3 regions of the Kitasatospora sp. NPDC057904 genome follow, and region 3 is predicted to be linked to each of the others. Evidence: riboswitches for the same ligand, from Rfam matches in the RefSeq annotation. Region 3 holds a riboswitch; each other region holds the start of a gene.
The links. A riboswitch is a leader RNA that binds a small molecule or an ion and turns the genes downstream of it on or off. The one in region 3 is predicted to bind thiamine pyrophosphate.
Positions count from the first base shown of each region.

Region 1: it holds a riboswitch for thiamine pyrophosphate, as region 3 does, so the genes downstream of both, thiC (phosphomethylpyrimidine synthase ThiC) here and ACFVSN_RS16305 (purine-cytosine permease family protein) in region 3, are expected to answer to the same signal.
Region 2: it holds a riboswitch for thiamine pyrophosphate, as region 3 does, so the genes downstream of both, thiO (glycine oxidase ThiO) here and ACFVSN_RS16305 (purine-cytosine permease family protein) in region 3, are expected to answer to the same signal.

Region 1 is NZ_JBHVOL010000005.1:179,271-189,407, reverse strand. Features, by position in the region: gene ACFVSN_RS15305 (cupin domain-containing protein) at 1-49, shown strand, start outside; gene tenA (thiaminase II) at 74-736, shown strand; gene ACFVSN_RS15295 (DUF5326 family protein) at 917-1,117, shown strand; gene ACFVSN_RS15290 (SPFH domain-containing protein) at 1,203-2,645, opposite strand; gene ACFVSN_RS15285 (hypothetical protein) at 2,820-3,020, opposite strand; TPP riboswitch at 3,118-3,253, shown strand; gene thiC (phosphomethylpyrimidine synthase ThiC) at 3,248-5,062, shown strand; gene ACFVSN_RS15275 (hypothetical protein) at 5,229-5,444, shown strand; gene ACFVSN_RS15270 (hypothetical protein) at 5,500-6,321, opposite strand; gene ACFVSN_RS15265 (metallophosphoesterase) at 6,564-7,838, opposite strand; gene ACFVSN_RS15260 (LacI family DNA-binding transcriptional regulator) at 7,953-9,110, opposite strand; gene hisC (histidinol-phosphate transaminase) at 9,459-10,137, shown strand, end outside.
Region 2 is NZ_JBHVOL010000008.1:18,014-28,150, forward strand. Features, by position in the region: gene pknB (Stk1 family PASTA domain-containing Ser/Thr kinase) at 1-498, opposite strand, end outside; gene ACFVSN_RS21015 (thiazole synthase) at 579-1,376, opposite strand; gene thiS (sulfur carrier protein ThiS) at 1,382-1,591, opposite strand; gene thiO (glycine oxidase ThiO) at 1,588-2,772, opposite strand; TPP riboswitch at 2,767-2,879, opposite strand; gene ACFVSN_RS21030 (NAD(P)/FAD-dependent oxidoreductase) at 3,008-4,204, shown strand; gene ACFVSN_RS21035 (Rv2175c family DNA-binding protein) at 4,247-4,612, shown strand; gene thiE (thiamine phosphate synthase) at 4,612-5,262, shown strand; gene ACFVSN_RS21045 (polyprenyl synthetase family protein) at 5,294-6,400, opposite strand; gene metF (methylenetetrahydrofolate reductase [NAD(P)H]) at 6,576-7,490, shown strand; gene ACFVSN_RS21055 (hypothetical protein) at 7,652-8,521, shown strand; gene ACFVSN_RS21060 (phytoene desaturase family protein) at 8,538-10,031, opposite strand; gene ACFVSN_RS21065 (DUF4126 domain-containing protein) at 10,058-10,137, opposite strand, start outside.
Region 3 is NZ_JBHVOL010000005.1:408,131-418,267, reverse strand. Features, by position in the region: gene ACFVSN_RS16325 (FAD-binding oxidoreductase) at 1-922, opposite strand, end outside; gene ACFVSN_RS16320 (MerR family transcriptional regulator) at 1,196-2,023, opposite strand; tRNA gene ACFVSN_RS16315 (tRNA-Ser) at 2,144-2,231, opposite strand; gene ACFVSN_RS16310 (S1C family serine protease) at 2,293-4,182, opposite strand; TPP riboswitch at 4,416-4,563, shown strand; gene ACFVSN_RS16305 (purine-cytosine permease family protein) at 4,556-6,007, shown strand; gene ACFVSN_RS16300 (glycerophosphodiester phosphodiesterase family protein) at 6,087-6,911, shown strand; gene ACFVSN_RS16295 (ATP-binding protein) at 7,359-7,775, shown strand; gene ACFVSN_RS16290 (DUF5926 family protein) at 7,902-8,885, shown strand; gene ACFVSN_RS16285 (bifunctional DNA primase/polymerase) at 9,112-9,747, opposite strand.

The DNA of each region.
Region 1 (10,137 bases), 230 kb from region 3:
CACGGAGGAGCTGCGGGTCCTGGTGGTCTTCTCGCCCCCGGAGGACTGACCGGCAGGCTTTAGGGTCGGACGCATGCGTCTCACCGAAGAGCTCTGGTCGGCCATCGAGCCGGTCTACGCCGAGATCCTGGCCCACCCCTTCATCGGCGGCCTCACCGACGGCACCCTGCCGCGCGAGGCCTTCCGCCACTTCGTCGTGCAGGACTCGCACTACCTGCGCGACTACGCCCGCGCGCTCGCCGTCTGCGCCGCCAAGGCGCCCGGCGAGGAGGACGTGCGGGCGTTCGCCGCCGACGCGGTCGGCGCGATCGCGGCGGAGCAGGGCATGCACGCCGAGTTCATGACGGCCTTCGGGGCCAGTGCCGAACAGGCCGCCGAGGAAGCGGTGCTGCCGACCACCCGGGCCTACACCAGCTACCTGCTCGCGACCGTCTACGGCGGCTCCTTCGCGGAGGCGCTCGGCGCGGTGCTGCCCTGCTACTGGATCTACGCCCGGGTCGGCGAGGCACTGCTCGCCCAGGGCTCGCCGGATCCGCTCTACGCCAAGTGGATCGCCACCTACGGCGACGAGGCGTTCCAGTCGGTGGTGCGGCGCGTGCTGGCGCTCGCGGACCGGATCGGCGAGGAGCTCTCCCCCGTCGAGCGCCGCCGGGTGGTCGAGCACTTCACGACGACCTCGCGCTACGAGTGGATGTTCTGGGACGCCGCGTGGCGCGGTGAGCGCTGGCCGGTCTGACGCTTCCGGGGCGGTTCACCAGGGTCATCCCCGGGGGCCGGGGTCGGGGTGATCTCGGGGTTCTCTCCGGGCCGTTGGGCCTCGTTCCGGCACTGGCGCCCCCGTACGATCGACGTATCGAAAGCAAGCGGGATGCGGCACCGAAGGGGCGGCCGGCCCGAGGGGAGAGAAGGAACGGACATGGCTGAGCTCTGGAAGTCGCTGCCCTCCTGGGTGCGCAACATCGTCGTGCCGGTGCTGGTCCTGGTGCTGGCCTGGAACGTCGTGACCTTCGTGTTCGGCGTGGTCGGCGCGCTGCTGGGCCTGCTGATCAAGCTGCTGGTCGTGGTCGGCATCGGGGCGGCCGTGGTCATCCTGGTGAAGAAGGCGGCGAAGCTCTGACGACGCTCCGGCGTCGACGCCGAGGCCCGGCACCCCGTCGTGGGGGTGCCGGGCCTCGGCCGTCGCGGTGCGGGACCGCGCCGGGTCACTCCTCGATGCGGACCTGCTGCACCACCGGCGCCTTGGCGTCGGCCGGCGCGTCGGCCGGGGCCTCCTTCATGGTGCTCAGCAACTGGCGGGCCAGGCCGAGGCCGGTGCCGCCCATGGTGAGCGCCTTCGCGAACATCTCGCCCATGCCGTCCGCGCCGTTGAGCAGCACCATGTGCTCGACGTTGCCGAAGGACTCGGCCGCGGCCCGGACGATCTCCGGCCACTTCTCCGCCAACTCCTGCGCCACGACGGCGTCCTGGTTCTCGGCGAGGGCCGCGGCGCGGGCCCGGATGCCCTCGGCGTTGGCCAGCCCGAGCGCCCGGGCCGCCTCGGCGTCCGCCAGACCGCGGGCCTCGACGGCCGCGGCCTCCGCCTGACCGGTGGCCCTGGTCGCCTCGGCGGCGGCCAGGCCGCGCAGCTTGGTGGCCTCCGCCTCGGCCGCCGCGGCGATCTTCACCTGGCTGGCGTCGGCCGCCGCCCGCAGCTCGGTCTCCCGGGCGTGCGCCTGGGCCGAGGAGATCCGGGCGTCGCGGTCGGCGTCGGCCTTGGTGCGGGTCTCGTACGCCTTGGCGTCGGCCGGCTTGCGGACGTCGATCTGGAGCTGCTGCTCCTTGCGCTGGGCCTCCAGCTCGGCGACCTTCGTCTCCTGGACGACGACCTCCTGGCGGGCGGCCGCCTCGGCGAGCGGTCCGGCCTGCCGGGCGCGGGCGCTCGCGGTGTCCATCTCGGCCTGGTAGGAGGCCTGCTGGATCTCGCTGTTGCGGGTGGCCTCGGCCTTGCGGGCGAACGCCTCCTGCTCCGCCTCGGTGGCCTCGCGGTCGGCGGCGGCGGCCGCGATGCGGGCGTCGCGCTGGACGGCCGCGGCGTGCGGGGCGGCGAGGTTGCGGATGTACCCGGTCGGGTCCAGGATCTCCTGGATCTGCAGCGAGTCGATGATCAGACCGAGCTTCTCCATCTCGGCGCCCGAGGCGGCCCGGGTCTCGCCGGTCAGCCGATCGCGGTCGCGGATCATGTCCTCGACCGTCAGCCCGCCGACGATGGAGCGCAGGTGACCGGCGAACACGTTGTGCACCCGCTGGCCCATCATCTTCTGCTGGTCCAGGAAACGCCGGGCGGCGTTGGCGATCGACACCGAGTCGTCGCCGACCTTGAAGATGACGACACCCTTGACGTGCACCGGGATGCCCTGCTGCGTCACGCACTCGACGTCCAGCTCGGCCTCGTTGAGGTCCAGCGACAGGCGGCGCACCGCCTGCATGCCCGGGACGACGAAGGTGCCCCGCCCGGTGACGATCCGGAAGCCCAGGCCGTCCCCGTGCTTCGACCCGGAGATGATCAGTGCCTCGTTCGGCTCGGCGACCCGCCACATGAGCTTGAACAGGATGATCACAACGATGATGGAGGCCACCACGGCCCCCGCGACGACGCCGATAACCATCGGCCGACTCCCCCTTCAAGGCACACCGCTCCGTGGCTGCGCGTGGTTGTGCAGGAGTGCGCGGACGCGGTGGCAGCGGAGATTCTGCGCCTGTTCGTGCGCGTGCGCCAGTAGGTGACGTCGTGACTTCGTCCCGGTCCTGTCACGGGCCCCGTGACGAGGGAGGATCGTCCGTCAGAGCGGCGACACGAACACCGTGCGCGGCGCCTGGTACTCGACCACGATCACCTGCGTGCCCGTCGGCAGCGGATCCCCCGGCACCGCCAGGTACGCCAGGAACGCCTCCGTCCCCTGCCGCTCGGGCACGTGCACCAGCACCTCCCCGACCAGGCCCGCGCCGACCTTCCCCGTGACCCGTCCCGTCAGTCCGATCATGGGCTTCAGTCTGCGCCCGCCGCCCGCCCACCGGAAGCCCTCTGGACCTGCGGCGATCCTCTCGCTACGGTGTTGGGCGTCATGTGCAGGCAACACCGCCTGCGGACGCGGGAGCTCGGAGCACCGGGCTGAGAGGGCGCTGAACGGTCCGTCGACGGACGGCCGGGACGCTGCGCCGACCGCAGGAACCTGGACCGGGTAATGCCGGCGTAGGGAGTGAAGGTCAGATGACCACGTTCGACGCACAGCCGCAGTCTGCCCAGAGCGCCCCCAGCAGCGAGCGCACCGGCTACCCGACCCCGGCCTGGCGCAAGGCCCACCGCGAGGGATCCCGCCCCGATCTGCGGGTCCCGTTCCGCGAGGTGGTGCTCACCAACGGCAAGACCGTTCCGCTGTACGACACCTCCGGCCCGTACACCGACCCCGCCTACGAGCCCGACGTGCGCCGCGGCCTGCCCGCCCTGCGCGACGCGTGGATCCGCCAGCGCGGCGACGTCGAGGAGTACGACGGCCGCGAGGCCCGCCCCGAGGACGACGGCATCAAGCACACCTCGCCGCGCGGCGGGAACCTGCGCAACCTCGACGCCGTCTTCCCCGGCCGCCCCCGCCGCCCGCTGCGCGGCCGCGGCGGCGCCGCCGTGACCCAACTCGCCTACGCCAAGCGCGGGATCGTCACGCCGGAGATGGAGTTCGTCGCCCTGCGCGAGGGCCTGGCCCCCGAGTTCGTGCGCGACGAGGTGGCCCGCGGCCGGGCCGTCATCCCGGTGAACGTGAACCACCCCGAGGTGGAGCCGGCGATCATCGGCACCAACTTCCTGGTGAAGATCAACGCCAACATCGGCAACTCCGCCGTCACCTCCTCGATCGAGGAGGAGGTGGAGAAGATGACCTGGGCCACCCGTTGGGGCGCCGACACCGTCATGGACCTCTCCACCGGCCGCAACATCCACACCACCCGCGAGTGGATCCTGCGCAACTCCCCCGTGCCGATCGGCACCGTGCCGCTGTACCAGGCCCTGGAGAAGGTCGACGGCAGGGCCGAGGAGCTGAGCTGGGAGGTCTACCGGGACACCATCATCGAGCAGTGCGAGCAGGGCGTCGACTACATGACCGTCCACGCCGGCGTGCTGCTGCGGTACGTCCCGCTGACCGCCCGCCGCAAGACCGGCATCGTCTCGCGCGGCGGATCGATCATGGCCGCGTGGTGCCTCGCGCACCACAAGGAGAACTTCCTCTACACGAACTTCGAGGAGCTCTGCGACATCCTCGCCGCCTACGACGTCACCTTCTCGCTCGGTGACGGCCTGCGGCCCGGCTCCATCGCCGACGCCAACGACGAGGCGCAGTTCGCCGAGCTGCAGACCCTCGGCGAGCTCGGCCGGATCGCCCGCGAGCGCGACGTCCAGGTGATGATCGAGGGCCCGGGCCACGTCCCGATGCACAAGATCAAGGAGAACATGGATCTCCAGAAGGAGATCTGCGACGAGGCGCCGTTCTACACGCTCGGCCCCCTCACCACGGACGTCGCCCCCGGCTACGACCACATCACCTCCGGCATCGGCGCCGCGATGATCGCCTGGTGGGGCACCGCGATGCTCTGCTACGTGACGCCCAAGGAGCACCTGGGCCTGCCCAACCGGGACGACGTCAAGACCGGCGTGATCACCTACAAGATCGCCGCCCACGCCGCCGACCTCGCCAAGGGCCACCCCGGCGCCCAGGCCTGGGACGACGCCCTCTCCGACGCCCGCTTCGAGTTCCGCTGGGAGGACCAGTTCAACCTGGCCCTCGACCCGGAGACCGCGCGCGACTTCCACGACGAGACCCTCCCCGCCAAGCCGGCCAAGACCGCGCACTTCTGCTCGATGTGCGGCCCGAAGTTCTGCTCCATGAAGATCTCGCAGAAGATCCGCGACGAGCACGGCGACGGCTCCACGGCCGTCGGCACCGAGTTCGACGCCGAGGCGCTGGCCGGCATGCAGGCCATGTCCGAGGAGTTCAAGGCCCACGGCAACAAGGTCTACCTGCCGATGGCGGACTGACCGCCGCCGCCCCAGAGCCGGCCCGCGTTCCTCCGGGGGGAGAGCGCGGGCCGTTTTCCTTTCCACCCGGCGGCCTCGGACGGGTTCCGGCCTTTGCCGCCACGCCGTCGTGCGTCCGGGGGAAATCGGAGGCACCCTGGGGGGAAGGCCGACCAAGGAGGCAGCGATGGGCAGCCCGATCAAGGGGACCGATCCGAGCGACGAGACGAACCGGGACGCCAAGGCGTCCCCGCGGCAGCTGTACAGCGGTGGCGAGCGGCCCTTCGACCCCGAGGACCTGGTCATGGCGTCCGGGCAGGACGTCACGCCCGAGCGCCTCGCGTGGGCCAGGCGGCAGATCGACGAGAAGGGCGCGGCGGCGCTCGAACGCTACCTGCCGTAGCGGCCGCTCCGGGGTCCTGCGCGCTGCCCCGGGCGTGGCCCGGGGCAGCGGTGCGTCAGCCGACCTCGTCGGGGCCGGTGAAGCCCGGCGGGGTGTAGCCGGGGGTGCTGAAGTCGGGCGGGGTGAAGGCGGCGGGGCGGGAGGCGCGGCCCTCGGGGTCGGTGAGGCCGTCGGGGCCCGGGCCGGTGAAGCCCGGCGGGGTGTAGCCGGGGCTGGTGAAGTCCGGGCGCTGGGCGGGGACGGCCGGGAGGCCGGCGTGCAGGTAGGGGAGGAGGCCGCGGTCGCGCAGGGCGGTGCGCCAGGCGCGGCGGGCGGCGGCGAGCTCGGCGGCGAGGTCGGGGTCGGTGCCCGCGGGGGCGCCGGAGCCGTCGCGTAACGCGGTGAGGACGAGCCCGACGAGGCCGACGGTCATCGCGACGATCCCGGCCGCGAGCGCGATCCAGCCCGCGGTGAGCAGGGAGCGGGCGAGGACGAGCCCGGGGTCGGCGGCGCGCAGGGCGTACCCGAGGAGCAGCAGGACCAGCGCCGCGGCCCAGGCCAGGATCGGGGTGAGCACGGTGAGGACCGGGAAGAGCCCGGCGCCGCCGTCGGCGGAGCGCAGCTGGGAGAGCAGGCCGGGGGCGGCCGGCTCGGCGCCCTCGGCGGGCGGGGGCGTGCTGCGCAGGCTCTCGCGCAGCCCGGTGTAGTGCTCGTACTCGGTGGCGGCCGCGGCGGCGATGGCGTCGGCGTCGCGCAGGGCGCGGGCGCGCAGCTGGTCGGCGGTGAGTGCGCCGGGCGCGCGGAGGGCGGTGCGGACGGTGCCGTCGCGGAGGGCTTCGGCGAGGAGGCGCTCGTACTCCGGGCGGTCCTCGGCGAGCAGCGGCGGGGGGTTGGTCATGGGGACCCCGTTCATGCGGACCCCGGTTCGCTCCGCCTCGCGGGCTGGGTGGGCCCGCAGGGGCGCCGAATCGGGCGCGGAGGCGGGCCGCCGGACGGGCGGCCGCTCGTGGTGTGCCTCATGGTAGGGGCGGGTGCGCCCGCGCTGACAGTCCGATTCCGGAATTTCGCGCCCCGGGCCGCGCGCGTGCGACGGCCCGGGCGCCGGGAACACCCGTGCGACGGGTGGGCCGGCGGGTGACGTCAGTTGACGGGCAGTCGGGCGATGAGCAGGCGCCCTTCCATGGTGACGCCGCCGTCCATGGCGACCGCTAGGTCGTCGGCGTACACGTACGGCCCGGGGATGTGCGGCGGGGCGCCGTCGTCGGCGTGCACCGCGCCGGTGAGGTACGGGATCGGGCTGTGGCCGTGCACGATCCGGCTGCCGCCGTAGGTGTCGAGGAGCTCGTGGACGGCCGTCGGGCCGGCGTCGCCGCGGAAGGCGAAGCGCTTGGTGAAGCGGCGGAAGCAGTCCCACCACTCGTCCACGCCCTCGTCGGCGAGCAGGCTGTGCACCGCGTCGTTGACGTCGGGGATGGACTCGCCGTACTCCAGGTAGGCGGTGGTGTCGGAGTGCAGCAGCAGGTGGCCGTCCTCGATGGCGATGGCCGGCAGCCGGGAGAGCCAGCTGATGTGGTGCGCCTGGAGCCGGTCGAGGTCGTGCTGCTGGCCGCCGTTGAGCCGCCAGGCGGCGAGGAAGGAGGCGGTGCCGGCGGTGGACTGGACGGGTTCGTCCCCGTACCTGGCGGCGCCGAGGAAGAGCAGTTCGTGATTGCCCATCAGGGCCCGGCAGTAGCCGCCCGCGGCGGCAGCCTCGGCGGCGAGCTGCATGACGAGGTCGATGACGCCGATGCCGTCGGGGCCGCGGTCGGTGAAGTCGCCGAGGAACCAGATCCGGGAGCGGCCGGCGCACCAGTGGCCGTCGGCGTCGATGATGCCCTGGTGGCGGAGTTCGGCGACGAGTTCTTCCAGGTAGCCGTGGACGTCGCCGACGACGTAGAGCGGGCCGGGCGGCTCGTCCGGGCCGGGGGCCGGGTACGGGTAGCTGGGCACGGGCTCGGGCAGCGGCGGGCCGAGCTCGATGGTCGGCGGGTCGTCGCGGCCGGGGAACTGGTCGGCCGGCCGGTCGGGGTGTCCGTCGGCCAGGGGGTCGGGCACCGCGTCGGGGAACTGGAGGGCCGGCGAGGGCCGGTCGGGCAGGGTCGGCTCGTAGCCGGGGTGGTCCTGGTGGTTGAACGCCGGCGCCTGCCCGGGGGCGTGCATCGTGTGTCCGTGCGCCTGGCTGTCGGCGGGCCAGTGCTGTTCGAGGTAGCGGGCGCCGCCGTAGCCGCTGTAGGTCTCCGCTTCGTACGGCGTCCCGGCGTAGCCGGCGGGTTCGGGCTCGTAGTAGGTGCCGTACGGCAGCACGTCGAGGTCCGGCTGGTGGCGGGGGCCTGAGGAGGGGTGTTCAGGCCCGGGGAAGCGGTCCTCGGGTGTCATTCGCCCATCATAGGAAGACCACTCTCCCGGCGTCGTCACCTGGTGGGTATCCAATCCTCCGGAGCGTCAGCCGGGCCGTCCCGCAAGGTCCGTTTTGTCCCGGCTCGGTATGGTCTAGACCTCGCCCGGGGGTCGGGGAGGACTGACGGTGGTGCGCGGACTGCGGCGCTGCGAGGAGGCCCGGACGATCAGCTCGGTGGGCATCAGGGTGCCGGGCGGCGGGCCGGTTCCGGCGGTGCGGAAGCGGGGCGGGAAGAGCCGGGCGATGTCGACGCCCGTCCCGGAGTCGACGCCCTCGATGGCGTCGATGAGGAGGTTGACGACGGTCGTGCCGATCCGGCGGGGCTTCAGTGAGAGCGTGGTGATCGGGGGCTCGGTGGCGGCGTAGACGTCGCTCTCGCTGCAGCAGACCAGCAGGAGGTCGTCGGGCACCCGCAGCCCGTAGCGGCGGGCGGCGGCGAGCAGGTCGGTGCCGTTGGGGTCGAACAGGCCGTAGACGGCGTCGGGGCGGTCGGGGCGGGCGAGCAGCCGGTCGGCGGCGACGGCGCCGGCGGCCGGGTCGTGCGCGGGGTAGGCCTCGTACACCGGCTCCTGGCCGACCTTGGCGCACCAGCCGAGGTAGGCCTCGGTGGAGAGCCGGGTGTAGGTGTCGGTGCTGGTCCCGGTGAGCAGGCCGATCCGGCGGGCGCCGGCTTCGGAGAGGTGGTCGAGGATGCCGAGCACGGCGGCCTCGTGGTCGTTGTCGACCCAGGCCGTGACCGGGCAGTTGCCGGGCTTGCCGTCGCTGACCACCGGGACGCCGGACCGGTAGAGCTCGCTGACCAGCGGGTCCTGGTCGGGCGGGTCGATCACCACGGTGCCGTCCAGGGCGATGTTGCCCCAGACGTCGTGCCGGGAGGACGCGGGCAGCACCACCAGCGCGTAGCCGCGGCCGAGGGCGGCGCTGGTGGCGGCGCGGGCCATCTCGGCGAAGTACGCGAACTCCGTGAAGGTGAACGGCTCCTCGCCGTAGGTCGTGACGGTCAGCCCGATCAGGCCGGACCGTCCGGTGCGCAGGGTGCGGGCGGCCGCGGAGGGGCGGTAGCCGAGGCGCTCGGCGACCTCGCGCACCCGGCTGCGGGTCTCGTCGGGCAGGCGGCCCTTTCCGTTCAGCGCGTCGGAGACGGTGGTGATCGACACTCCGGCGGCTGCTGCCACATCCCGGATGCCGGCCCGCTCCAGACGCCGTGAGGTGGTGGGTCGCCGACCGCTCTGGTTGGCTGCTGCTGTCATGGCGGACCGATCGTATGGCTCCTGACAAGGTCCTGTGACCGGCGCATCGGGAGCCTTTGGAGATACGTTTCTCCACGAGTGAGCCGGGGCGCGCCCCTTCGATACCGGCCCAAAACCTGGCGTCTTACCTCTGACATGTGCCAAAGGAACCCGGCAGAATGGCTGATCTGCACCGGTGGGCCGACCGGCCAACTCACTCCTACGGGTGAGCGCGGTCGGTATGGTGCAAGGCACCCGACCGGGGTGGTCCGGGCGTGTGCACCGGAGGACCCGCACCGGAGGACGCACACCCGGACATCGCGCGTCCACCCGACGCGGAGATCGAGAAGATCGAGAAGGAGCAGGACCGTGAGCGACACGTCAGCGCAGGGCCCGCGGCTGCGGCCGACCCTGGACGGCATCCCCACCTACAAGCCCGGCAAGCCGGCCGGCGCCGACGCCTACAAGCTGTCCTCCAACGAGAACCCGTACGGGCCGCTGCCCGGCGTCCTGGCCGCGGCGGTCGAGGCGGCCGGGTCGTTCAACCGTTACCCGGACATGGCGGTCAACGAGCTCACCGAGGAGCTGGCCAAGCGCTTCGGCGTGCCGGCCGAGCACATCGCCACCGGCACCGGCTCGGTCGGCGTCGCCCAGTCGCTGATCCTCGCCACGGCGGGCCCGGGCGACGAGGTGATCTTCGCCTGGCGCTCCTTCGAGGCGTACCCGATCATCACCCAGGTCGCCGGCGCCACCCCCGTCCCGGTCCCGATCACCGCCGGCGGCGACCACGACCTGGACGCGATGCTCGCCGCGATCACGCCGAACACCCGGCTGATCTTCGTGTGCAACCCGAACAACCCGACCGGCAACGTGATCCACCGCGCCGAGCTGGAGCGCTTCATCGACGCGGTGCCCGGCGACGTGCTGGTCGTCGTCGACGAGGCCTACATCGAGTTCATCCGCGACCCCGAGGTGCCCAACGGCATCGACCTCTACCGGGACCGCCCGAACGTCTGCGTCCTGCGCACCTTCTCCAAGGCGTACGGCC
Region 2 (10,137 bases), on a different contig from region 3:
CAGGACCCGGACCAGGCCGAAGTCGGCGACCTTGACCAGGCCGCCGTCGGTGATCAGCACGTTCTCCGGCTTGACGTCCCGGTGGACCAGCCCGGCGCGGTGGGCGGCGCCGAGCGCGGCGAGCACCGGTTCCATGATGTCCAGCGCGGCCCGGATCGACAGCGCGCCGCGGTCGCGCAGCAGGTCGCGCAGGGTGCGGCCGGGCACGTACTCCATGGCGAGGAAGACGTTTCCGTGGTCCGCGCCCTGGTCGAAGACGTTGACCACGTTGGGGTGGGCGAGGCGGGCGACGGCCTTGGCCTCACGGATGAAGCGGGCGGTGAAGCCCTCGTCCCCGGCGAGGTCGGGGTGCATCACTTTGAGGGCGAGCACGCGGTCGAGGCGGGTGTCGGTGCCCTTGTAGACCGTGGACATGCCGCCGGTCGCGATGCGCTGCTCGACCCGGTACCGGCCGTCGAGCAGGGTACCGATCAGGGGGTCGCGCCATGCCGTGTCCACCCGAGGAGTGTAGTGCGGCGGGTCGCGGCCGGTCCCGGCGGACATCGCCTCCGGGACCGGCTTGTGACACGGGTGCCGCGTCAGAACGCCGGGCGCTCGCGGGTGTCGAGGTCGGCGCGGCCGGCCATCGCGGAGGAGGCCTCCGCGTGGAAGCGGCGCGGGATCCGGCCGGCCCGGTGGGCGAGGCGGCCGGCCTCGGTGGCGTGCCGCATGGCCTCGGCCATCAGGACCGGGTCCTGTGCGCGGGTCACCGCGGAGGCGAGCATCACGGCGGAGCAGCCGAGCTCCATCGCCAGCGCGACGTCGGAGGCGGTGCCGGCGCCCGCGTCCAGGACGACCGGGACGTTCGCGCCCTCCACGATCAGCTGGAAGTTGTGCGGGTTGCGGATGCCGAGGCCGGAGCCGATCGGCGAGCCGAGCGGCATGATCGCCGCGCAGCCGACGTCCTCCAGCTTGCGGGCCAGCACCGGGTCGTCGTTGGTGTACGGGAGCACCGTGAAGCCGTCGTCGACGAGGGTCTCGGCGGCGTCCAGCAGCTCGATCGGGTCCGGCAGGAGGGTCCGCTCGTCGGCGATGACCTCCAGCTTCACCCAGTCGGTGCCGAGTGCCTCGCGGGCCAGCCGGGCGGTCAGCACGGCCTCGCCGGCGGTGAAGCAGCCGGCCGTGTTGGGCAGCACCCGGATGCCGTTGCGGGTCAGCACGTCCAGGACGGAGCCCTGGGTGGTCGCGTCGACCCGGCGCATCGCGACGGTGGTCAGCTCGGTGCCCGAGACCCGCAGGGCCTGCTCCAGGACCTCCAGGCTGGGGGCGCCGCCGGTGCCCATGATGAGCCGGGAGGTGAAGGTCGTCCCGGCGATGGTGAAGAGGTCGTCGGCCATGGCGCTCAGCCTCCCTGCACGGCGGTGAGGATCTCGATCCGGTCGCCCGCCGAGAGCCGCGTCTCGGACCACGAACCACGCGGCACCACGGCCTCGTTGAGCGCGGCGGCGACGCCGGTGTTGGCCTTGCTGAGGGTGGTGACCACCTCGGCGAGGGTGGTCGCGGCGGGCACCTCGCGGGGCTCGCCGTTGACGGTCAGTGCGATGTCGGTCATGCGACGGCCTTCGTGGTGGAGCGGGCGGGGGAGAACCGGGAGGGTGCGAACGGCCGTGCGAGCTCGGGGACTTCGCCGGTCGCCAGGTAGTCGGCGAGCAGGTCGGCGGTGACCGGGGTGAGCAGGACGCCGTTGCGGTAGTGGCCGGTCGCGGCGACCAGGCCGGGCAGGTCGGTCGGTCCGAGCAGCGGTGCGTTGTCCGGCGAGCCGGGACGCAGCCCGGCCGAGGTCTCGACGAGCGGGAGTTCGGTGATGCCGGGGACCAACTCGTGGGCGTCGCGCAGGAGTTCGTAGACCCCGCCGGCGGTGACGGTGGTGTCGTAGCCCTGCTCCTCGGTGGTCGCGCCGATCACCAGCTCGCCGTTCTCGCGCGGCACCAGGTACAGGTGCTGCCCGCGCACGACCGCGCGGACGTTGCGGTTGAGGAAGGGGCGGTAGGCGTCGGGGATCCGCAGCCGCAGGATCTGCCCCTTGACCGGACGGACCGCCGGCAGCACGTCCTCCGGCAGGCCGGGCAGCCGGTGGCTGTGCGGGCCGGCGGCGAGGACGACCCGGTCGGCGGCGAGGGTCCCGCCGGTGCCGAGCCGGGCGCCGACCGCGCGGCCGCCCTCGACCAGCAGCTCGACGGCCTCGGTGCGGTGGAACACGACGCCCGCGCGTTCGCAGGCGCGGACCAGTGCGGTCAGCAGCCGGCGGGGGTCCACCTGGTGGTCGTCGGCCACGTGCAGGCCGCCGCGCACGCCGGGGGCCAGCATCGGTTCCAGCTTGCGGGCCTCCCGGCCGGTCAGCCAGGTCGAGTCGAGGCCGAGCCGCTCGTGGAAGGCGTGCAGTTCGCGCAGTTCCGCGCGGTCGTCGGAGTCCAGCGCGACGGCGACCGTGCCGCACCGGCGGTAGCCGGTGTCCTCGCCGCCGCTCGCCTCGGTGAGCTCGGCGGCGAACGCCGCGTACCGCTCGTTCGAGGCCATCCCGAGGCGCAGCAGCGGCTCCTCGCCGTACTGCAGCTCGGTGACCGGGGCGAGCATCCCGGCCGCGACCCCGGCCGCCCCGTGACCGGGGGAGGGGTCGACCACGACGATGTCCTCCAGGCCGCGCTGCGCCGCCCGCCAGGCGACGGCGAGGCCGATGACGCCCCCGCCGATCACCAGCACGTCGGCGCGGCTGCCCGGTGCCAAGCGTGTCAAAGCTGCTCTTCTCCCTTCGCCGGTATGACCCGGATCAGGTTCGGACGGTCGCGGGCCGTGCCAGCCCGCCTCTCAGCCCGGTACGCCGGGCTCCCGTGATGGTGTCCCCACCATAACTCCGGTGGTCCGCCCGGCCGAAGGCCCGTACGAAGGGTGGACGGGCCCGGCGCGGCCCGTCCGTGCGCGGGACGGACGGGCCGCCGGGGCACGTGGGGCCGCTGAGTACAGTGGCGCCGTGGCAGAGCTGAGCGGAACGGATCGGGTGGTCGTCGTCGGGGCCGGGCTGGCCGGCGCGCAGTGCGCGCTGGGGCTGCGGCGGGGCGGCTGGCAGGGGCGGATCGTGCTGGTCGGGGAGGAGCCGCACGCGCCGTACGACCGGCCGCCGCTCTCCAAGGACGTCCTGCTCGGCAAGAGCGACGCCACCACGCTGGACATCGACTTCCCGCACCTCGGCGTCGAACTGCTCACCGGCCGCCGTGCCACCGGACTCACCCCGGGCGTGCTGCACACCGACGCCGGCGACCTCCCGTACGGATCGCTGGTGATCGCCACCGGTGCGACCCCGCGCGCCCTGCCCGGCGCCGAGCGCGCCCACCTCCTGCACACCCTGGACGACGCGCTCGCCCTGCGCGCGCTGCTGCGGCCCGGCCTGCGCCTGGTGCTGGTCGGCGCCGGCTGGATCGGCGCGGAGGTGGCCACCGCCGCCCGGGAGGCCGGCTGCGAGGTGACCGTCGTCGAGGCGGGCCCGGCGCCCGTTCCCGGTGCGCTGCCCAGGGAGGTCGGCGCGGCGATGGCCGCCTGGTACGCCGGGGCCGGGGTGGACCTGCGCTGCGGCGTCGGCGTCGCGGCCGTCGAGCCCGGCGCGGTGCTGCTGGCCGACGGTTCGCACCTGCCCGCCGACGAGGTGGTGGTCGGCATCGGCGCCCGGCCCGCGACCGACTGGCTGGCCGGCACGGGCGTCGAGCTGGACGCGACCGGTGCGGTCGTCGTGGACGGGCGGCTGCGCACCAGCCTGCCGGGCGTCTTCGCGGCCGGCGACTGCGTCAGCTACCCGTCGGTCCGCTCCGGCGCCCGGCTGACCGTCCAGCACTGGGACCACGCGCTGCAGTCCGGCGAGGCGGCGGCCGCCGCCGTCCTCGGGGTGGACGCGCCGTACGACCCGGTGCCGTACTTCTGGTCGGAGCAGTTCGGCCGCATGGTGCAGTACGCCGGACGGCACGCCGAGGGCGACGAGCTGCTCTGGCGCGGCTCCCCGCAGGACGCGACCTGGTCGGTGCTGTGGCTGCGCGACGGTGTGCCGAGCGCGCTGCTGGCCGTGGACCGCCCGCGCGACCTCACCCAGGGCCGCCGCCTGATCGAGCGCGGCACCGCGCTGGACCCGGCCCGGGCCGCAGACCCGGCAGTGGCGCTGAAATCGGCGGTCGCGGGGTAGCGGCTGGTGCGCGGCGGGCTCCGGAGGTGGCAGTCTGGTGGCGTGAGTGAGATCGAAAGCAAGATTGAAGCCCTGGTCGCCGAGTGGATGTACCTGCCCGACATCTCGGAGCAGTGGGGGGTCCGCGTCACCGAGGTGCGCGACCTCGTCCGCAACGGCGGCCTGATCGCCGTCCGGCGGGGCCCGAACAACTCGCTGCAGGTCCCTGCGGCGTTCATCGACGGCCAGGGGCTGGTCAAGCACCTGTCCGGCACCCTGACCGTGCTGCGCGACTGCGGGTACAGCGACGTGGAGATCCTGGAGTGGCTCTTCACCGAGGACCCGTCGCTGCCCGGCAGCCCGATCCAGGCGCTGCGGGAGAACCGTGGCACCGAGGTCAAGCGCCGCGCCCAGGCGATGCTGATCTGATGGCGGCGGACACGCCGCGTCAGCGGCTGGCCGAGGCCCGGCTGTACCTGTGCACCGACGCCCGCCGCGAGCAGGGCGACCTGGCCGAGTTCCTGGACGAGGCGCTGGCCGGCGGGGTCGACATCGTCCAGCTCCGGGACAAGGGCCTGGAGGCCAAGCAGGAGCTGGAGGCCCTGGAGGTCTTCGCGGACGCCTGCCGCCGCCACGGCAAGCTGCTCTCGGTCAACGACCGCGCCGACGTCGCCCACGCGGCCCGGCCGGACGTCCTGCACCTCGGGCAGGACGACCTGCCCGTCCCGGCCGCCCGGGCGATCCTCGGCGAGGACGTCCTGATCGGCCGGTCCTGTCACGCCGAGTCCGAGGTGGACGCGGCGGTCGCCGAGCCCGGCGTGGACTACTTCTGCACCGGTCCGGTCTGGCCGACCCCGACCAAGCCGGGCCGCCCGGCCCCGGGCCTCGGCCTCGTCTCGTACGCGGCGAAGCAGCCCACCGACCGCCCGTGGTTCGCCATCGGCGGCATCGACCTGGGCAACGTCGACGAGGTGCTCGCCGCGGGCGCCCGCCGGATCGTCGTCGTGCGCGCCATCACGGCCGCGGACGACCCGCGGGCGGCAGCCGCCGAGCTCTCCCGGCGGCTGCGCCAGGCCTGATCCCGGCAGGGGCCGCCGTCGGCCGCGAGGCTCAGTACTTGCGGACGGTGGCGGCCTCGGCCAGGGCCAGCAGCACCTCGCGGGCGCGCCGGTCGGCGAGCGGCGCCGCCTCCAGGGCGGCCAGCGACTGCCGCATCAGCTCGTCGATCCGGGCCTCCACCAGCTCCGGCGCCCCGCTCCGCGCGACGAGGTCCCGCAGGCCGGTGACCTCGGCGGGCGCGAGGTCCGGCGCGCCGAGCCGCTCGTCCAGGTGCCGCGCGTCGGCGGCCGGCAGCCCGCGCATCGCGTGCGCGACCAGCAGCGTGCGCTTGCCCTCGCGCAGGTCGTCCCCGGCCGGCTTGCCGGTGACCGCCGGGTCGCCGAAGACGCCGAGCAGGTCGTCCCGCAGCTGGAACGCCTCGCCCAGCGGCAGGCCGAACGCGCCGTACGCCGCGACCAGGCCGGGCCCGGCGCCGGCCAGCAGCGCGCCGACCTGGAGCGGGCGCTCGATCGTGTACTTCGCCGACTTGTAGTGCAGCACCGTCTGCGCCCGGTCCAGTGCACCCTCGTCCGTCGAGTCCCCGGCGACCGGCTCCAGCACGTCCAGGTACTGGCCGAGCATGACCTCGGTGCGCATCAGGTCGAACGCCGGCTTGGCGGCCAGCACCGCGGCGGGGGCCAGGCCGGAGCGCAGGAACAGCTCGTCGCACCAGATCAGCAGCAGGTCGCCGAGCAGCACCGCGGCCGAGGCGCCGTACTGCTCGCGGTCGCCGCGCCAGCCGCGCTCGCGGTGCATCGCCTCGAAGCGGCGGTGGATCGACGGCAGACCGCGGCGGGTGTCGCTGCGGTCCATCAGGTCGTCGTGGACCAGCGCGCTCGCCTGGAGCAGCTCCAGGGCCGCCGCCGCGTTCGCGATCCCCTCGCCCTCGGCCGAGCCGCCGGCGCCGCGCCAGCCCCAGTAGCAGAACGCCGGGCGCAGCCGCTTGCCGCCGTCGAGCAGGAAGTCGCGCAGCGCGTCGGCGGCGGGCGCCAGCTGGGGCGAGATCCCGCCGAGCAGAGCGGACTGGCCGTCCATGAACGCGGCGAGGGCGGCGTTGACGCGCTCGCGGACGTCCTCCACGTCAATGGGGTTGGCCGGCCGGTTGCTGGACGAGGTCACGATGAGGCTCCGGTGGTTCGCTTGGGGTGCAGCAAGCGTAGCGGGGCGGCCGGGAACACCCGTGCGAGCAGGGCGCGGGCGCGGCCGGGACGGCAAGCGGAATGCCGTCCATTCTTTGTCTCAATCCGTGGAACCGAGTTGTCGCGGCCCTTCGGGCGGCGGATAACCTGCCAGCATGGCACTCGGTATCGCTTCCACCCGATCGGACCGCGCGTTGACGGTCCGCGAGCTGCTGGCGGCAGGCAAGCGGTCCTTCTCCTTCGAGTTCATGCCCCCGCGCACCGAGGTCGGCGAGCAGAAGCTCTGGGACGCCATCCGGCGGCTGGAGCCGCTCGACCCGAACTTCGTCTGCATGACGTACGGCGCCGGCGGCTCCTCGCGCGAGCGCACCGTCAACATGGTCGGCCGGATCGCCACCGAGACCACGCTGACGCCGGTCGCCCACCTGACCGCGGTCGACCACTCGGTCGCCGAGCTGCGCAACATCATCGGCCAGTACGCCGACCAGGGCGTGCGCAACGTCCTCGCGGTGCGCGGCGACCCGCCCGGCGACCCGACGGGCGAGTGGGTCAGCCACCCGGAGGGCGTCACCTACGCCTACGAGCTGGTCGAGCTGATCAAGGGCATCGGCGACTTCTGCGTCGGCGTGGCGGCCTCGCCGAACATGCACCCGCGCTCGACGAACTGGGACGACGACATCCGGCACTTCGTGGCGAAGATCCGCGCGGGCGCCGACTACGCGATCACCCAGATGTTCTTCGAGGTCGACGACTACCTCCGGCTGCGCGACCGGGTGACGGCGGCGGGCTGCGAGGCGCCGATCATCCCGGAGATCATGCCGGTCACCAACGCCAAGCAGCTGGAGCGCTTCCCGCAGCTGAGCGGCTCGGCGTTCCCCGCCGACCTGGAGGCCCGCCTGCGGAGCGCGATCGACGACCCGGCCGCGCTGCGGGCGATCGGCATGGAGCACGCCACCGCGATGGCCGAGCGGCTCCTCGCCGAGGGCGCGCCCGGCCTGCACTTCATCACGCTCAACCACTCGACCGCGACGCTGGAGATCTACCAGAACCTCGGACTGCACCGGCGCTGAGCGTTCACGGGCCCGTCACCGCACCGATGGTGGTGGGCTCGGTCGTGTGCAGTCAGGCCCCACGGACGGCGGGAACGCGATGCGGTGCCCCGGCCGTTGAACCGGTACAGTCGCCGCACACGCGCGGCGCGCGCGGGCACGCGACTGGAGGTATCGGGCGGATGGGCATCGGATACCTGCTGCTGTACGCCGCGTTGGCGGTGGTCGCGCTCTGGCTGGTCGCCGAGCTGCTCCTGCAGAACCGGGCCCCGGTGCACTGGCGCGCGCTCGCCCTGGCCGGCTTCCTCGGGGTGGCCGGCGGGATGGTCCTCGGGTCCGTCCCGGTGATCGGCGCGGGCGCGGCGCTCTTCGCGGTCGGCCAGACGTTCGTCACCCTCTCGGTCAAGCGCGGCTACACCGGTGGCTGGTCGCTGCGCGCCGCCGACGGCTCCCTGCCGGGACCGCTCGCCAAGGTGCCGCTGCTCGGCGCGCTCACCGGCGGCGCGGCGGTGGCCGCCGTCGCGGTGGCGGCCGAGACGCGGGTCGGCGAGGTCAGCGCCGTCGAGGAGACCCCGGAGCCGGACCCGCTCGCCCCCGTCGGCGAGGCCGTCCCGGAGGTCGAGCAGACCGCCGCCTTCGAGATGCAGGAGCTCGCCGCCGACGGCGTCTACACGCCCGGCTACTACGAGCAGCACCAGCAGCAGGACCCGTACGCGGAGGCCTACCAGGCCGGGTACGACGTCCCGCAGCAGCAGCCCGCCTACGACCAGCAGCAGTGGCAGCAGCAACCGCAGCAGCAGCCCGCCTTCGCGTACGACCAGGGCTACGGCACCTACCCGCAGCAGCAGGACCCGTACGGCTACCCGCAGCAGGACCCGTACGGCGGCGGCTACCCGCAGCAGGCTCCGGCCTGGGACCCGAACGCCCAGCAGCAGCAACAGCAGCAGCAGTGGCAGCCGCAGCCCGAGCAGCACACCCAGGGCATCCCGCAGCAGCCGACGTACGACCAGGGGTACGGCTACCAGCAGCAGAACACCTGGCACCAGGGCTGAGCCCGGCCCTCGCCGGTCAGGCGGGGCCGATGAGGTTGGCCGCGATGCAGGCCGACATGCCGACCCGCGCCAGCCCGCCGCCGGGGTGGGCGGCGCCACCCACCAGGTAGAAGCCGGGGGCGTCCTCCGTCGGCGCCTGGAGGAACGCGCCACGGCCGCCGGGCAGCGCCGGACGCGGGACCGAACCCTGCCACGAGCCCGTTTCGCGCTCGGTGTCGGCCGGGGTCCGGACCACCCGCCACAGCGCGCGGCCGGCCAGCCCGGGGACCGCCGCCTCCGCCTGGGCGACCATCCGGTCGGCGAAGCGGTCGGCGACGCCCGGCTCCGTCCAGTCGACGCCGCCGGCCGGCACGGTGGCCGTCAGCACGGCCGACTCGTGGCCGGCGGGGTGCAGCGACGGGTCGTCCGGGCGCAGCACCTGCACGGTCGGGCGCTCCGGGAGCGGGCCGGGGCCGAAGATCCCGGCGAGCTCGGCGGCCGGGTCGGCGGCGTGGACGACCGTGCGGTGCGCGGTGCCCGCCGGGCGCTCGCCGCGCAGGGCGAGCAGCACGACGGCCCGGCCGGGGACGTCGTCGGCGTGGGCCACCGAGTCCGGCCAGTGGTCCTGGTCCGGCGCCATGCCCGTCCACTCGCGGTACTGCCGGTTCGCGTCCGCGGCGTGGACGACGAAGTCCGCCTCGACCGGCCCGGCCGTCGTGACGACCCCGGCGGCCCGGCCGTCCTTCTCCAGCACCTCCTCGAAGCGGGTGTCGAAGCGGAACTCGACCTTGCGCTGCTCGCAGCGCCGGTACACCGCGTCCGCCAGCGCGCGCATCCCGCCCTTGACGTACCAGACGCCGAACGACTGCTCCATGTACGGCAGGACGGTCGCCGCGGCCGGGGCGGTGCGCGGGTCGAAGCCGAAGCGCACCGCGTGCTCGTGCAGCAGGGCGGTGAGCCCGGGGTGGCCGTCGAGCTCGCGCGCCGCGACGTCGGCGAGCGTCCAGCGGCCGGACGGGCGCAGCCGGGCGAGGCCGCGCCGGGGCGGGACGGGGTACGGGTCGGTGTGCAGCGGCCTGGGGTCGGCCGGGAGCGGCTCCTCCAGCAGCGGGCGGCGGGTGGCCTCCCAGACCGTCCGGCCGCGGTTGACCACCGCGTTCCAGCGGGCGCCCGACCCGGCGCCGAAGGCGTCGTCCAGCGCCTGGGCGACGCCGCCGCGCGAGGCGTTGGGCAGCGTGAGGGCGGTGCCGTCCGGGAGCAGGTGCCGGCTCTCCGGGTCCACCGGGGCCAGCCCGACGAGCTGCTCCAGCGGCTCGCGGCCGGTCTTCAGCGCGAGGTCGCGGTAGACCGCCGGGAGGGTGAGCAGGCCGGGGCCGGTGTCGAAGGCGAAGCCGTCGCGCTCGTACCGGCCGACCATGCCCCCGTAGGTGCCGCTCGCCTCGCAGACCGTCACCCGGTGTCCGAGGGTCGCCAGTCGGGAGGCCGCCGCGAGCCCGCTCATTCCTGCGCCGATGACGACGATCCTTGCCATGGCACAGATCCTATGGCTACGGCAACCTACGCTTGCTGGGCGTACACCCCCTGAGCCGCCCGCGCGCGGGCGGCCTTGCGCTCGCGGCGGCGGGCGCGGAACGCGC
Region 3 (10,137 bases):
CGGCCGGCACGACCTCCGTCGCCCCCGCCGACCGGCACAGCTCGGCCACCCGCGCCAGCTCGGCGGCCCGGTCCGGCCCGTCGAAGGCCACCAGCAGCAGCGCCTGGGTGGACGCCGGCAGGCCCATCCGCCCCATCTCGTTGACCGCCCGCACGCTGACCGCGTCCATCAGCTCCATCAGCGACGGGGTCAGACCGCCCGCCATCACCGCGCAGACCGCGGCCCCGGCGGCGTCCGCGCTCGGGAACTCCGCCGCCAGTGCCAGCTGCGGCGGCGGGGCGGGCCGCAGCGACAGCACCGCCCGGACCACCACGCCCAGCGTGCCCTCCGAACCGACCAGCAGCCGGGTCAGGTCGTACCCGGCCACGCCCTTGGCCGTCCGGCGGCCGGTGGACAACAGGCGCCCGTCCGCGAGCACGACGTCCAGCCCGAGCACGTACTCGCTGGTGACGCCGTACTTCACGCAGCACAGGCCGCCGGCGCCGGTGCCGATGTTGCCGCCGATCGTGCAGGACTCCCAGCTGGACGGGTCCGGCGGGTAGGACAGACCCAAGTCGGCCACGGCGCGCGAGAGTTCGGCGTTGACCACGCCCGGCTCGACGACCGCGATCCGGTTCACCGGGTCGATCTCCAGGATGCGGTTCAGCTTCACCAGGGACAGCAGGACGCAGCCGTCGACGGCGTTCGCGGCACCGGAGAGCCCGGTCCGCGCGCCCTGCGGCACCACCGGGACGCGGAGGTCGGTGGCGGTCCGCAGGACGTGCTGCACCTGCTCGACGGTCTCCGGGAACACGACGACGGCGGGCGTTCCGGCGGCGCAGAACCCCGCCATGTCGTGGCGGTAGGCGTCCAGGACGTCCTCGTCCACGACGACCGCCCCGGGCGGGAGCCCCTGCGCCAGCCGATCCGTCAGATCACCCATCGCCGCCTCCGCTCACCGCCCGCAGTCGTCCCCCGCACTCTGCCCGCCGGGCGAAGCCCCGGCAAGTGGGCCCTGCGGGGCAGGAGGTGGGGGAACGGCTCCGCCGGGGAGCGGACGGGGGAAGGAGGCGGAGGGCCGTACAGGCGCCCCGGCAAGTGGGCCCTGCGGGGCAGGGGATGGGGGAACGGCTCTGCCGGAGGGCCAACGGAGGAAGACAGGGCGGAGGGCCGTGCAGGCCCCGGCGGGTGGGGCCGGCGGGGCCTGCGTCGCGGGTTACTGCGGCTCGACGGGTTCCTGGAGTTCGGTCACCCAGTGGGCCGGGTCGTCCGGGCACTCCAGGTAGAGCTCGCGGGCGTAGCCGGTGGAGCGGTAGCCGTTGGCCTCGATGAAGTGGGCCAGCTCCTGGAAGGCGCCCACCGCGTCGTCCATCGACCCGCGGTGGACGACCGTCGCCGCGTGGTCGAGCGCGGGCAGGTCGACCACGTCGAAGTCGTGCTCCCCCGCCCGCACCCCCGGCCCGACCGGGACCGCGGCGCGGACCAGCACCGCCCCGCCGCCCTCCGGGGCCTCCTCGTACCGGGCCACGGCCGGGCCGGTCTCGGCCACCCCCGCCGCCGCCAGCCGGCGGCACAGCTCGGCGAACAGCGGGCCGATCACCGGTCCGATGTCCTCCGGCTGGTAGCTCGCCGCCACCGCGCTCAGTTCGGCCGCCCGGACGGACGGCACCGGCTTCACCACGACATCGTGCGTGGACATGGTCCCCTCGCTCTCGATCGTCCGGAGCCTCGCCCGCACCCGGGCCAGTCGCCGCGTGTCCGCCGCGATCGCCTCGGCCAGTTCGGCGCGCCGCAGCCGCAGCATCCCGCGCAGTTCGGCCGCGTCCACCTCCTCGTCCAGGACGGCCCGCACCTGCTGGAGCGTGAAGCCCAGCTCCTTGAGCGCGATCACCCGGTTGAGCCGGGCGAGTTGGGCCGCCTGGTAGAAGCGGTAGCCGCTGACCGGGTCCACCCGGGCGGGGTGCAGCAGTCCGATGGCGTCGTAATGGCGCAGCATCCGCACCGACACCCGGCCGTGCCTGGCGAAGTCTCCGATGTTCAACATGGTGCTCCCAGTGCACGGCCTCCCACGGTGTCAGGGTCAAGCCCCGCTGCCCGCAAAACGCGAAGGCGGGTGCCGACTCGATGTCGGCACCCGCCCTGAGCAGGTGTTTTCCCCTACCGGCGGAGAGCGTGGGATTCGAACCCACGGTGACGGGTCACGCCACGACAGTTTTCAAGACTGTTCCCTTAGGCCGCTCGGGCAGCTCTCCAGGCGGAGGTCAGCCTAACGGGTCCGGCGGGGTTCGGTGCACACGGTTTCCGGGTGCCGGGTCAGCTCGGGGTGTCGCCCTCCCGCGAGCCGAGGGTGACCTTGGTGGTCATGGTCTGGCCGTTGCGCTGGTACTCGACGTCGACGGTCTCGCCGGGCTTGTGCGTCCAGATCCGGCTGACCAGGGCCGGGCCGTTCTCGATCGGGGCACCGTTGAGCTTGGTGATGACGTCGCCGGGCTTGAGGCCGGCCTTGTCGGCGGCGCCGCCGGGGGTGACGGCGGGCTGGCCCTGGATGTCGCGGGTCTGGATCTGCGCCCCGTCGCCCTTGTAGTCGTCGTTGCGCAGCACCTGGAGCTGGGCGTAGACCGGCTTGCCGGTCTTGATCAGGGTGTCGGCGACCCACTTGGCCTGGTTGATCGGGATGGCGAAGCCGAGGCCGATGCTGCCGGCCCGCCCGTTGGCGGAGGCGTTGGACTGGATCGCCGAGTTGATGCCGACCACGGCGCCGCTGGAGTCGAGCAGCGGGCCGCCGGAGTTGCCGGGGTTGATCGAGGCGTCGGTCTGCAGGGCGTTCATGTAGGAGGCCTGGGCGCCGGTCTCGTCGCCGGAGGCGACCGGGCGGTCCTTGGCGCTGATGATGCCGCTGGTGACGGTCGACTCCAGGCCGTACGGCGCGCCGATCGCGATGGTGGCGTCGCCGACGTTGACCTTGTCGGAGTCGGCCAGCGTGAGCGGGCTCAGCTTCTCCTTCGGCGGGTTGTCGATCTTGACGACGGCCACGTCGTAGCCCTCGGCGCGGCCGAGCACGGAGGCGCTGTAGGAGGAGCCGTCGGCGAACTTGACGGTCAGTTTCCCGCCGCCGCCGGTGACGGCGGGCGCCACCACGTGGTTGTTGGTGAGGATGTGGCCCTCGGTGTCGAAGACGAAGCCGGTGCCGGTGCCCGACTCGCTGCTGTTCTGCGCCTTGATGGTGACGACGCTCGGCAGCGCCTTCTGCGCGATGGCGGCGATCGAGCCGGGGGCGGGCTCGTTCTTCTGGGTGTTGCTGGCCTGGATGGTGGTGCTGCGGTGGTCGTCCGCGGAGGCGACGGAGTTGCCGTTGCCCGAGACCGCCACGCCGACGGCACCGCCGGCGATGCCCGCCACGAGGGCGACGGCGGCGATCAGGGCGACCAGGCCGCCGCGCTTCTTGCGGGGACCGCCGGGGCCGGCCGGGCCGCCGGGGTAGTCCGCCGGGTAGCCGAGCGGGCCCGCGGGACCGCCGGGCGCACCGGGGGCGCCCGGGTAGCCGGGCATGCCGTGCGCGGCGGTGGTGTCGTGCCCCGCGCCCCAGCCGCCGAGCGGGCGGCCGGCGCCGAACGGGTGCTGGGCGCCGGGGGCGGCGTACGGGTCGTGGGCGCCGGCGGCGGGGACGCCGTGGGTCGGCGTCGCGTACGGGTTGGCGACCGGCGGCAGGACCGGGGCGGCCTCGCCGACGGGCGCGGCGGGCGCAGCCGGGGCAACGGGCGCGGCCGGTACCGCGGCCGGGGCGACGGGCGCGGCCGGGGCGGGCGGCAGGACCGGCGGCGGGGCGTCGATGTAGCCGCTCTCGGCGACCGGCGCGACCGGCGCCTCGGCGGGCGCGGCGGGGGCCGCCTCGGGCGCAGCGGGGGCGACGGGCGCCGCCTCCGGGGCGGGGACCTTGGTGAAGGCCATGGTGGGCTTGTGCCCGCCGTCGGCCGGCGCGGCGTCCGCCGGGGCCTCGGGCTCGGGCACCCGGCCGAAGGCCATGGTCGGCTTGTGCCCGCCGTCGGCCGGCGCGGCGTCCGCCGGGGCCTCGGGCTCGGGGATCCTGCCGAAGGCCATGGTGGGCTTGTGCCCGTCCGGAGCCGCGGCCGCTGCCGCGGCCTCGGTGCCCGAGGGCTGCTCCCCCTGCGGCCCGGTGGGCCCAACCTCGCGCTCGGTGCTCACGGACGACCTCCATAGCTGACAGAACCAAGGACCATAGTTTTTCGCACTGCCGATTCGATTGCCGTAAGGACCCCTCTGAAGAACTCATAAGAATCCTTAGGCGGGACCGACGCCTCCGCTCGACGACACGTTCCCGGCGGCGGCTCCCCCACCCCCGCCGAACGTCCCGCGATGCGGACGGCACGCCCCCTGGCCTTGGGCGTTCGCCCCGGTGCCGGTTAGCCTGTCGCTCCAAACTGACACGCGGGAGCTTGGACCTTCCAGGCTGAGAGTGCGCTGGTCGACCGTACGCCACGGGATCCCGGGCGGACCGTCGAGGGGGCGCTGACCGCCGGAACCTGTCCGGGTAATGCCGGCGTAGGGAGTATCGGCCATGCCGCCTGCTTCGCCATCCTCTTCTTCGGGCGCGCCCGAGTCCAAGGGTTTCTCCGAATCGTCCACGACCGGTCATGACGGGCCCGGATCCGGCGGGACCGCCGCCGCGACCGCGCTGCTGGACCGGCCGGAGAAGGCCGAGGCACCGCTCGTCCTCGACGCCGAGCCGCCGCGCACGCTGCGTTTCCGCGACCACTTCGCGCTGTGGATGAACCTCGGCGTCAGCCTGATCGGCTTCTCCACCGCCGCCACCGTGCTCGGCGCCCCGGGCAGCGAGCTGTCGCTGGCCGCCGCGGGCACCGCGATCGTGGCCGGCACCGCGGTGGGCACCGCGATGCTCGGCGTGGCCGCGCTGATCGGCGCCCGCACCGGCGCGCCGGCGATGGCGAACCTGCGCGGGCTGTTCGGCACCCGGCTCTCGTACGTCCCGACGGTGCTGAACATCGTCCAGTGCATCGGCTGGGGCGTGTTCGAGCTCCTGACGATCGCGGCGGGCGCGCAGACGGTCGCCCACACGGACGGCTACCGGTGGCTGTTCGTCCTGCTCGCGGGCGGGCTGACCACCGTGCTGACGATCTGGCCGCTCGGCTCGATCCGGGTGCTGCGGCGCTTCGTGGCGGGCGCCGTCGCCGTCGCGATGGTCTACCTGACCGTCCAGCTGGGCCGGCACGGCGTGCCCGACCCGGGCAAGGGCAACTGGCACGGCTTCCTGGGCGCCACCGACGCGATGATCGCGGTGTCGATCTCCTTCGTCCCGCTCGCCGCCGACTACACGCGGCACTCGCGCACGCCGCGCTCGGCGTTCTGGGGCAGCTTCTCCGGCTACACCGTCGCCCAGGTGTGGTGCTACGCGCTGGGCCTGATGGCGCTGCTGCAGTCCGACGGCGACCCGAACAAGATCTTCGACTCCTTCCTCGGCGTCTGGGCGGGCTGGCTGTTCCTGCTGGTGCTGGTGCTGCGCGAGACGGACCAGTCCTTCGCCAACGTGTACTCGACCGCGATGTCGGTGCAGAACCTGCTGCCGCGGGCGGACCGCCGGGTGCTGTCCGGCGCGATCGGCCTGCTGACCACCGTGCTGGCGCTGCGGATCGACAAGTTCACCGACACGTACACCAACTTCCTCGGCCTGATCGGCTCGGTCTTCGTGCCGCTGCTGGCCGTGCTGGCGGTGGACTACTTCTTCGGCGCCGGCCGCAACGGCTGGAACCTCACCGCCGAGGCGCCCTCGCGCTGGCTGATGCTGCTGCCGTGGGTGCTCGGCTTCGCGGTCTACCAGTTCATCGCGCCGACCCCGGTAGCCGGCTGGTGGACCGACTTCTGGACCTCGGCCCAGGGGGCGCTGCACTTCACCCCGCAGGAGTGGACGTCGGCCTCGCTGTTCGCCTTCGCGGTGCCCGCGCTGGTCACCTGGGCGCTCACCCCGCTGAGCCGGCGCACCCCGCAGCACTGAGGGAGCGGAGGCGAGGACGGCCCCTCGGGTTGGGACCGTCTTCGCCTCCGCGTCACCTGCTCCGCCTATCGTTGACGGCGTGACCAGCCCAGATCTGTCTTCGACGGCCCCGCGCACCGCGCCGTCCGTCCAGGTAGTCGCCCACCGCGGCTCCTCGGACGCCCTGCCCGAGCACACCCTGGCCGCCTACCGGCGGGCCCTCGAGGAGGGCGCGGACGCCGTCGAGTGCGACGTCCGGGTGACCGCCGACGGCGAGCTGGTCTGCGTGCACGACCGCCGCATCGGCCGGGTCTCCAACGGCCGCGGCACCGTCTCGGCGATGACGCTCGCCGAGCTGCAGGACTACGACTTCGGCGCCTGGAAGACCGGCCGGCCCAGCACCGACCCCGAGCTGCGCGGCGTGCTGACCCTGGAGCGGCTGCTGGAGCTGGTCGTGGACTGCGGACGGCCGGTGGACCTGGCGATCGAGACCAAGCACCCGGTGCGCTTCCGCGGCCGGGTCGAGGCCGAGCTGCTCCGGATGCTCGAACGGTTCAAGATCTCCGGCACCCGCGAGGGCGACCGCCCGTCCGCCCGGATCATGAGCTTCTCGTCGATCGCGCTGGACCGGGTGGCCGCCGCCGCGCCGGACTACCCTCGGGTGTTCCTGATCGAGCGGATGCTGCCGCTGCTCGGCCGGCTGCGGGAGGGCCGGCCGCTGCCCGGCGGGGCGCGGATCGCCGGGCCCGGCATCGACCTGGTGCGGGCCAAGCCCGACCTGGTGCCGCGGCTGCGCGAGCTGGGCCACGAGGTGCACGTGTGGACGGTCGACGAGCCGGCCGACGTGGACCTGTGCCTGGAGCTCGGGGTGTCGGCGATCATCACCAACAAGCCCGCGCAGGTGCTGGCGCAGCTCGGCCGCTGAGGGCCCCGGAGGGCCCACAGGCCCCACGGATCCCGGTGGGTGCCGACCGCTCTGTCGGAACCTGATCGCCGAACCCGACCGATCCGGTCGGCATTCAAACCTTCCGCGCACGTTTCTTGCCGGAAATCGTGCGCCGGCGCGACGGAGGGTGAGCGGGGAATGACCTCCCGCCCACCCTCGGTCGCGCTGCTCGAAATGGGCTCGCGGGATCGTCGCGCGGTCGTTTCCGACGCATTACCAAGGGGCATCCATCCCTCGGCATACGCTGAAGGAGGTCCGGGGGTGGCGTTGATGGTGGCGCGTGAAGTGCCGACTTCATCGACCATGGCAGTGCCGCACGGCCCAGCGAGTGTCGGGGTCGCACGGCGCCGACTGCGTCGAGATCTGGGTGATCGGCAGATACCGGAACCGGTCATCGATGATGCCGTACTGATCCTTTCCGAGCTGTTGAGCAATGCGTGCCGGTACGCCCGGCCGCTCGGCCCGCTGCCCGCGCTCGGGCGCGGCACCCTGGCCGAGGTCGTCGACCAGGTACTGGTCGGCGTCCCGTCCGGGCCGCACGCCGGTGCGCCGGCCGGCCGGGACGCGGAACAGCCCGGCGACGACGGCGGCGTGCTCGTCCGCTGGCAGATGCACGCGGACGGCGTGCTGACGGTGGAGGTCACCGACGGCGGCGCACCGACGCGGCCCGAGCCCGGCAGCCCCTCGCTGACCTCGCGCGGCGGCCGCGGCCTGGGCATCGTCGACCAGCTCGCGAGCGACTGGGGCGTGCGCGACGCACCCGGCGAGGTGACGGTCTGGGCCGCGCTGCCCGCCCGCGCGCGGCACGCCAGGCGCACCGGCGGTGACGCCCGCAGCGCCTGAGCGCCCCGCCCGCAGGCCCCGGGCGCCCCCGCCGCAGCGCTCCCGCCCCGGCGCGTGCCCGCGCGCCGGGAGAACGTCAGTAGGCTTCCCGGAGCAAAGGACCACCGTCCCCGGGAGAGCCGCACCATGGGCAAGAAGGCCGCCAAGAAGGCGCCGCAGCGCCAGTCCACCACCGCCGTCACGGGTGAGATCCCCGTGGTCGGGGCCCGCGACGACTGCCCGTGCGGCTCGGGCCGCCGGTACAAGGCCTGCCACGGCCGGGAGGCCTCGCACGCGGTGCAGGAGCTGGTGCACCGCCCGTTCGAGGGCCTGCCGGGCGAGGCCGACTGGGTCGCGCTGCGCGAGCTGGTGCCCGCCGCCACCGTGCCGCTGACGCTGGCCGCCGGAGTCGCCGGGACCGCCGTCGGCGAGGTGCCGTCGGTCACCCTGGCCACCGTCCTGCCGCTCGCCTGGCCGGCCCTGCGCCGCCAGGACGGCTCGATCCTGCTCGGCCTGCAGACCCAGTCCTCCTCGGGCGACCTGAGCCGCGACCTCGCGGACGCGCTGGAGCTGGCCCTGGCCGCCGAGCCGGGCAGCCCCGTGCCGGCCCGCCGGACCGTCCCGGGCGGGCGCCGCCTGCAGGACCTGCTGGACGTCACGGCGGACTTCACGCCCGCCGTGCACACCGGCTTCGAGTTCTGGCTGGAGGACGCCGAGACCGCCACCGGCGAGGTCGCCGCCTCGCTGGAGCGCGCCAACGCCTCCGCCATCCCGACCGAGAAGCTCACCAGTGTCGACGCCGCGTACTGGTGCGGCACCCCGGACAAGAACCACCTGCGCTGGGTGATGACCGTCCCCGAGGAGCAGCTCCTGGACGCGCTGGCCCGGCTGAACGCGGCCGGCGAGGCCTCGCTCGGCACCGACACCCGCCTGGTCGGCTCGTTCCGCGCGCACGGCCTGACCGTCCCCGTGTGGGACCTGCCGCTCGCCATGACGGCGGCCGACTGCGAGAAGCCCGCCGCCGGGTTCGCCGAGCGGCTCGCCGCCGTCCTCGCGGACCCGGCGCCGCTCACGGCCGACGAGCGACGCGCCCGCGCGAACCTGGTGAACCGTCAGGTCACCCTGAACTAAAGCGCGCAGGAACGAGGTGATACGCGTCACATTGTCGCCCTGAACCGCAATTTCCGGGCGTGGAGGGCGTCTTGGAAATTGGCGCGGACGCAGATCCTTGTTACTGTCTAAAGAGTCCGGTCGCTGGTGCATCCCCCGTCGCCAGCGGCCGGATCTTTTGTTTTTCCGGGCGGACGGCGCCGGACCCGGCCGATGACCGGCCGACGGGCCGCCACCGGACGGTCGCTCAGTAGGCCGAGCGCCCGCTGTCCAGCCGGACCGTCGCCTCCACCAACTCGCCCAGCAGCGGCCCGACCTGCGGCAGCCACACCCCGCCGTCGGCCGCCCGCCGCGGCGCCAGCACCCAGCGCACCGGGCCCGCTCCCGCACCGGGCGGCAGCGGCAGGAAGCCGCCCGGCCCGTGGTAGTGCAACGAGCCCGGCACCCAAGGGAGTTGGGCGAGCATCTCGCCGAGCGAGTCCAGCGAGTACGGCGCCACCAGCAGCGCGTAGCGGCCCGGCATCGCCAGCACCGGCCCCAGTGGCAGCCGCAGCGCCCCCAGGTACGCGAGCGCGCGGGCCCCGGCCAGGGCCGGCAGGCTCACCGCCGACACCGCCCGACCGGTCGCCGCCAGCACCGGCGCGTCCGGGCTCTGCCGCTCCCACCACCAGCGCACCATCCGGGCGTCCGTGGTGGCCGCCAGCAGCGGCGGGTCGTGCGGGTGCGCGCCCGGCACCGGGCAGTCCGGGTCGCCGCACGAACAGCGCCCGCCGGACAGCACCGCGCCCGGCACCACCGGCCAGCGGTGGTCGACGGCCGACTCCAGGGCCGCGGTCAGCCGGGCGGACCGGGCCGCGGACCGGCCCCTCGGATCCTCACGCATGGCGCTCGTTCCTTTCCCTGACCGCTCGGTTCGCTCCGGGGCCGCCGTCCGTCCCGGGGCCGCGTCCGCCGGACTCGCCGCACGGGCCGCGGCGGCGCGGACCGGGGGCACGCGGCGGGCGGGCGGTACGGCGGACGGCGCGGCGCGGACGTGGAGCACGGCGTGGAGCACGACATGAGAGGGGCCGCGCACGGGAACAGCCCTCGGAACGAGAATCGCGTATGCGCCCGGATGGACGCCGCCCGGGCGCGCTTGGTTCCACCGTACGAGTGAGTGACATCCGGCCAGCGCGGCATCCGGGCGGCGAAAGCATACGATCCGGACGGCCGCCGGGTCCGTCCCCACGGTTCTGCCCGCTCCCGGGCCGCTCCATTCCTCCCGGCCGGAACG